One region of the Blautia sp. BCRC 81119 genome, then DNA from elsewhere that is predicted to be linked to it. Evidence: predicted binding sites of a transcription regulator. Region 1 holds the regulator's gene; each other region holds the start of a gene.
What was found. The regulator HrcA, encoded in region 1, represses chaperone genes, less so after heat shock. The targets are predictions, from matches to a motif close to TGTTAGCACTCNNNNNNNNNGAGTGCTAACA.
Positions count from the first base shown of each region.

Region 1 (2,276 bases):
ATCGACCAGCATGACCAGCTGAATGAAAAATTTATAAACGGCCAGTATGGATGTATGTTTATGTATACCGGTGTGTTGAGTACTTTTCAGAATGCAGGCGTGTATGGAAAAGATAAGATCCATATGGCACCATTTCCGGAATTTGACGAGAAGGTGACCAATATCGCAACCTGGCAGTATGTACTGAATAAAAATTCTGATCATAAAGAAGCAGCTCTGAAGTTCCTTCAGTATGTGTCCGGATATGAGGCCAGTAAAAATTACGGACAGCTGATAAAAATGTGTCCGGCAAGACTGGATGTGATCGAGGATAAGAATTTTGATCTGGATGGCATTGAAATGATCCGGCAATATCTGAAAGATTATAAGCTGAAAGCAAGACCACTGTGTGCCGATTCCATAGAAGCCGTTTCGTCCATGGGAACGGAATTTCAGAAATATATGCTGGGACAGAAAACAGAAGCGGAATTTTTTGCCGGGGCACAGAACTGCATAGACCAGTATTACAAAAAAGCATCGTACTGATGCTTTTTTTGTTTTGAAAAAATAAGAACTTTTTTTCAAAACATATTGACAAATATTTTACATGGTGATATCTTAAAGACTGTAGATGTTAGCACTCCACTAAAATGAGTGCTAACAGATGTAAAAAAAGAATCAACATCCGTCAGGAAAGAATAAAAAGGAAAGGAGATGGATTCATGGAAGAGGTGTTGAATGAGCGCAAGCAAAAAATCTTAAAAGCAATCATCAAGACCTATATGGAAACCGGAGAACCGGTTGGTTCCAGGACCATTTCCAAGTATGCGGATCTCAATGTCAGTTCCGCAACGATCCGAAATGAAATGTCAGACCTGACAGATATGGGCTATATCGTCCAGCCTCATACCTCAGCAGGAAGGATTCCTTCAGATAAGGGCTACAGACTTTACGTCAATGAGTTGATGAAGGAGAAGGAAGCGGAGGTCGCAGAGCTGCGAGATCTGATCATTGAGAAGACAGATAAGATGGATAAGGTGCTTAAGAAGGTTGCGAAGGTTCTTGCTTCCAATACCAACTATGCTACCATGGTTTCCGTTCCGCAGTACAGCGGCAACAAGGTCAAGTTCATCCAGCTGTCGAGGATGAGCGAGCTTCAGCTTGTGGCAGTGGTTGTCAGTGACAACAACACAGTCCGGAACCAGATCATCAATCTGGATGAGGAAATGGACGACCAGACGATCCTGAAACTGAATCTTCTTCTTAACACCAATCTCAATGGGATTCCAATCCAGGATATCAACCTTGGGATGATCGCCAGACTGAAGGAACAGGCAGGCAGCCACAGCGGTGTGGTGGCAACGGTTCTGGATGCAGTGGCAGCCACCATTCATGTGGAAGAGGAAGATATGGAGATCTATACTTCAGGTGCAACTAACATTTTCAAGTATCCGGAGCTTGCCGATAAAGAGAAGGCAACGGAGCTGATCTCCGCATTTGAGGAGAAGCATGAACTTGCCGATCTTGTAAAAGAACAGATGTCAGATGGAGAGAATACAGGAATTCAGGTTTACATCGGTGATGAGATGCCAATCCAGACCATGAAGGACTGCAGCATTGTAACTGCCAGATATGAACTGGGAGACGGAATGTACGGAACCATCGGGATCATCGGTCCCAAACGAATGGATTATGAGAATGTAGTGGACAGTCTGAAGGAACTGAAGAATCATCTGGATGACGTTTTGAAAAAGAAGAAAACTTAGAAAGGCGGTAGAAAAAAAGTGTCGGAGGAAACAAAGAAAACATCCGAAGAGCAGGAAGCGGAGAAGGAAATCCCCGTAACTGACGGAGATCAGGAAGAAGAAAACCTGACACCGGAGGGAGAAGATCTGCCGGAGGAAGAAAATAATACTCCAGGCGAAGAAGCTGCCTCAGAGGATAAAAAAGAAGAAAAATCAAAAACTTCCTTCTTCGGAAAGAAGAAAAAAGATAAATCTGAGCAGAAGGTGGAGGAACTTACCGATCGCCTGAAGCGTACCATGGCTGAATTTGATAATTTCCGTAAAAGAACGGAAAAAGAAAAATCCAGCATGTACATCATCGGAGCAAAAGAAATCGTTGAAAAGATCCTGCCGGTTGTGGATAACTTCGAAAGAGGTCTTGCACAGGCACAGGAAGGCGATGCTTTTGCAGATGGAATGAAAATGATCTACAAGCAGCTTACCACAACACTGGATGAGCTTGGTGTGAAGCCGATCGAAGCAGTGGGAAAGGAATTCAACCCGGATTTCCAT
Region 1 covers NZ_QJHD01000004.1:65,650-67,925, reverse strand. The annotation lists gene DMI82_RS03510 (ABC transporter substrate-binding protein) at 1-525, shown strand, start outside; gene hrcA (heat-inducible transcriptional repressor HrcA) at 702-1,745, shown strand; gene grpE (nucleotide exchange factor GrpE) at 1,764-2,276, shown strand, end outside.

Region 2 (2,276 bases), on a different contig from region 1:
CCCTCCGGAATGGCATTCAGAATGTCACGGATAAAAAGCACTGCATTGTCAGAAGCAGCCTCTGATTTTGCTTCCGGCAGTACGCAATGGCCAAGCCCTGTCTCTCCGTGGAATTCTTCCGCATGAATTGCCGCTTTCACAAGAGGACGGTCCTGGCCTCCTGCCACCGGAACCTTCAGTCCGTAAAAATCCACCAGCTCCAGTGCATTTTGGGTCACTCTTTCTATCCTGGTACTTCCTGCAGATGTCGTCACTGCAAGCAGCTCCAGTTCATCCTGATGTGCTGCCGCATATGCCAGTGCGATCCCGTCATCGATTCCGGGATCACAGTCCATGATAACCTTGATCTTATCTCCCATATATTCACCTCTGTAAAAACTCTTTCCCCAATTTTATAGTATTGCCGAATTTCCGCTGTTTACCTGTTCCAAGTATAACAGAGTGAGGAAAGAGTGTAAAGTTAATCAGAATTCGTTACTGTTCACTCCGTTCTCAGCAACACGCTTCGCGGAATATTACCAGTAAACAGTAATCAGAATTCACCTCTGTACTTCAGGCTGAAACGTAAAGAACCCCTCTGCCGGACATTGGCAGAGGGGTGGAAAAAAGGGGGTTATATTCATTTATATAAACAAATGCAATGTGCAATTTGGAGCTTTAATATTGCAATATCCGTTTGGGTTGTTCCGGATATTGTTATTATGCTATATCCCATCACCCGGAGCTTGCAATCCAGTACCGGGGCTTCACAATAAATGCTGATCAATCAATAGAAACAAATTTCTTCTCTTCTGCTTCTTTCTTGGTTTCTTCCTTCGGGAAGGTTACATGAAGGATTCCGTTCTCATATTTCGCATGGATATCTTCATGCTTAATGCTCGAGCCTACATAAAAGCTTCTGTTGCAGGTTCCTGTATAACGTTCTCTACGAACATATTTACCTTTATCATCCTTCTCGTCCTTCTTCTCTTCTCTGGTTGCCTGAATGTTCAGATAACCATTCTTCAGCTGGATCTTCACATCCTCTTTCTTAAATCCCGGAAGATCAATCTCCAGTTCATAATTGCCATCTACATCACGGATATCTGTCTTCATCATATCCTTCACCTGAGGATAAGCATTGGCAGCTGCCTGACGGCCTGTCGGATATCCCATAAAATCATCAAATAAATCTTCTCCGAAAATACTTGGCATTAACATAACTCATTCCTCCTGATCTATATTCGCTGCGTGCTGCGCAGGCGTTTTTAATTTACTGTTTCTGAAAACATCTGCAAATTCTGTAAGAACTTTCTCCGGAAGATTTCTTTTTTCTCTCTTCCTTTGTTCTGTATGTACTATAACACGCATTATTAGCACTGTCAAGAGGCGAGTGCTAATTTCACACTTTCTTCACATTTTCCGTAATTTTACGATCCATTTTTCCGATACATATGTCTGAAGCGCCGAAGATAGAAGGACTCCCAGGATCAGAAATGGAACTGCCTGTAAAAGCACTCCCATAAATACATAAATATAATAACTGCTTTCATAAAAGAGAGCCCACGTCTGCTGAATACAGGAAAGAACATCTGTATCGGGACCATGGATTCCGTATTCAGTGCAGTGGAGATATGCTTCATGAGATCTGTCGAATAATACATCTGATCGATACCGGGACGGTAATAAGGCAGGCTACCACACCAGATAGCATGACTGCAACATCCTGGAATAGGAACTGGGAATTAAGAATGATCTCCAGGCTATATTGCTGTGTCTGAATGTATGAAAACAATAAAATAGTTCCTCCAAGATAGGCAAACAGCAGCGTATTTACCGTTGTACCGATAATTTCTTTCCCAACCTGATAGCCGGAAGCTGTAAGCTCTTTCGCTGTCAGACTGTTTTTATGAGTCCAGACTTCATATACAGAAGATGTTACAGATAATGCTGTATCGATAACAGCCCCAAGAGTACTGAAAACAGTTACAAATATTCCTACATGAAGCATGTTAATATGAAGGTCCGTACTGTAATAGTACATAAAATCGTCTTCCGAAATCTGCAGCTCATTTAACCCGTAACTTCCTGATCTCCATGTGATAATATAAATCGGAATAAACAAAAGTAACATTACCAGCAGTGTAGCCAGAAAAGCCGCCCGCGTCTTTGGATTATTTCCGTTCTGATAAAACAGAGAAATATAACAGACACCTGCACCTGCCACCAATATCAGGAGCAGTACAGGAAAACCGGCAGACATCAGCATAATTGAAAAAAACAAAATTACAATATTC
Region 2 covers NZ_QJHD01000011.1:70,190-72,465, reverse strand. The annotation lists gene DMI82_RS08505 (nucleoside hydrolase) at 1-359, opposite strand, end outside; gene DMI82_RS08500 (Hsp20/alpha crystallin family protein) at 763-1,200, opposite strand; gene DMI82_RS08490 (YibE/F family protein) at 1,619-2,276, opposite strand, start outside.
Region 2: the regulator HrcA is predicted to act here: its motif matches at 1,351-1,381, upstream of DMI82_RS08500 (Hsp20/alpha crystallin family protein).

Region 3 (2,276 bases), on a different contig from region 1:
GAGAAGATCGGTGTTGCATGTCCGAAGTGCGGCGGCGAAATTGTCATGAAAAAAACGAAAAAAGGCAGAAAATATTACGGATGTGAGAATAATCCGGAATGTGATTTTATGTCCTGGCAGAAACCTTCTGCAAAGAAATGTCCGAAATGTGGTAATTATATGCTCGAAAAGGGAAATAAGCTGGTTTGCAGCCAGGAAACCTGCGGATATGTGGAACAAAAACCAAAAGATGAAGATTGATTGAATAAATGCTTTTCTATTAATTTTCAGAAAATCCCGTTAAAAATAAAAAAAATATAAAAATGTCTTGTAAATTTCCAGAATAACGTGTAATATTAGACTAGAAAAACGATTTCTTTCAAGGTACGAAAGTGAAAGGAGGAAAAATGAGCGTTCAGTTGCTAGATAAAACTAGAAAAATCAATAAGCTTCTGCATAACAGCAGCTCAAGCAAGGTAGTGTTTAACGACATTTGCCAGGTGCTCATGGAAACCTTAAGTTCCAATATCCTGGTACTCAGTAAGAAAGGTAAGGTTCTGGGAGTCAGTATCTGCCCGGGTGTGGATGAGATCACAGAGCTGATCGATGACAAGATCGGCGGACATATCGACCCGTTATTGAATGAGAGATTTCTTGGTGTTCTTTCCACAAAGGAGAATGTCAATCTCCAGACACTTGGCTTTGAGCATGTACCCGGAAATTATCAGGGAATCGTGAATCCGATCGATATTGCAGGTGAGAGACTGGGAACGTTATTCATGTACCGCAATGATCATCCCTATGATATTGAGGATATTATCGTCAGCGAGTATGGTACAACAGTTGTTGGCCTGGAAATGATGCGTGCGGTTCATGACGAGAACGCAGAAGAAGACAGAAAACAGCAGATCGTTAAATCGGCATTCAGTACACTGTCCTTCTCAGAACTTGAGGCGATCATCCATATTTTTGATGAGCTGGATGGGGATGAGGGTATCCTGGTTGCCAGCAAGATCGCTGACCGTGTAGGTATCACCAGATCCGTGATCGTAAATGCACTGCGTAAATTCGAGAGTGCAGGTGTGATCGAATCCCGTTCATCCGGTATGAAGGGAACTTACATTAAAGTTCTTAATGAAGTGATCTTTGATGAGCTTGAGGAGATAAAAGCACAGAGAAGCAAGAAGGCATAATGTGATCAGCACTGTCAGATGCTTGATATAAGATAAAGAACGTGACAAAAGAGACTTCCCGCTAGCGTGGGAGTCTCTTTTTTGTCTGTTTCATAAAATTAAAATAAATAATGAAATTAAGAAAACAAGAGAAAACAAGAGCATAAAAGAGATAAAACCAGAATAATATAGAAAAACCATATCTTAAAAGGGTTGCGAAAATATGTGAAATTCACTAATATAGCCATAGTGATTAGCACTCGTATAAAGTGAGTGCTAGCAGACGAAGATGAAACTTATAAAGGAGGAACATAGATCATGAAGTTAGTACCTTTAGGCGACAGAGTAGTATTAAAACAGGTTGAAGCAGAAGAGACAACAGCATCCGGAATCGTACTTCCGGGACAGGCACAGGAGAAACCACAGCAGGCAGAAGTTATCGCAGTTGGTCCTGGCGGAGTTGTAAATGGCAAAGAAGTAAAGATGGAAGTAGAAGTCGGAAACACTGTTATTTACTCCAAATATGCAGGAACAGAAGTTAAGATGGATGGTACGGATTACATCATTGTAAAACAGGAAGATATCCTGGCAGTTATTAAATAATATAAACATCTTATCGTATATCAATATAAATAGGAGGTCATTTTATCATGGCAAAAGAAATTAAATATGGCGCAGAAGCAAGAGCAGCACTTGAAGCTGGTGTAAATAAACTTGCAGATACAGTAAGAGTAACACTTGGACCGAAAGGAAGAAACGTAGTACTTGACAAATCTTTCGGTGCTCCGCTTATCACAAACGATGGTGTTTCCATCGCAAAAGAGATCGAGCTTGAGGACGGATTCGAGAACATGGGTGCTCAGATCATCAAGGAAGTTGCATCCAAGACAAACGATGTAGCAGGTGATGGTACTACAACAGCGACTGTACTTGCTCAGGCAATGGTTCATGAGGGAATGAAGAACCTGGCAGCAGGTGCCAACCCGATCATCCTCAGAAAAGGTATGAAAAAAGCAACAGATGTTGCAGTAGAAGCGATCAAGAACATGAGCCAGGCAATCAACGGCAAAGAGCAGATCGCTAACGTAGCAGCAATCTCTGCAAGTGATGAGCAGGTTGGACAGC
Region 3 covers NZ_QJHD01000019.1:61,580-63,855, reverse strand. The annotation lists gene topA (type I DNA topoisomerase) at 1-240, shown strand, start outside; gene codY (GTP-sensing pleiotropic transcriptional regulator CodY) at 387-1,172, shown strand; gene groES (co-chaperone GroES) at 1,470-1,754, shown strand; gene groL (chaperonin GroEL) at 1,802-2,276, shown strand, end outside.
Region 3: the regulator HrcA is predicted to act here: its motif matches at 1,403-1,433, upstream of groES (co-chaperone GroES).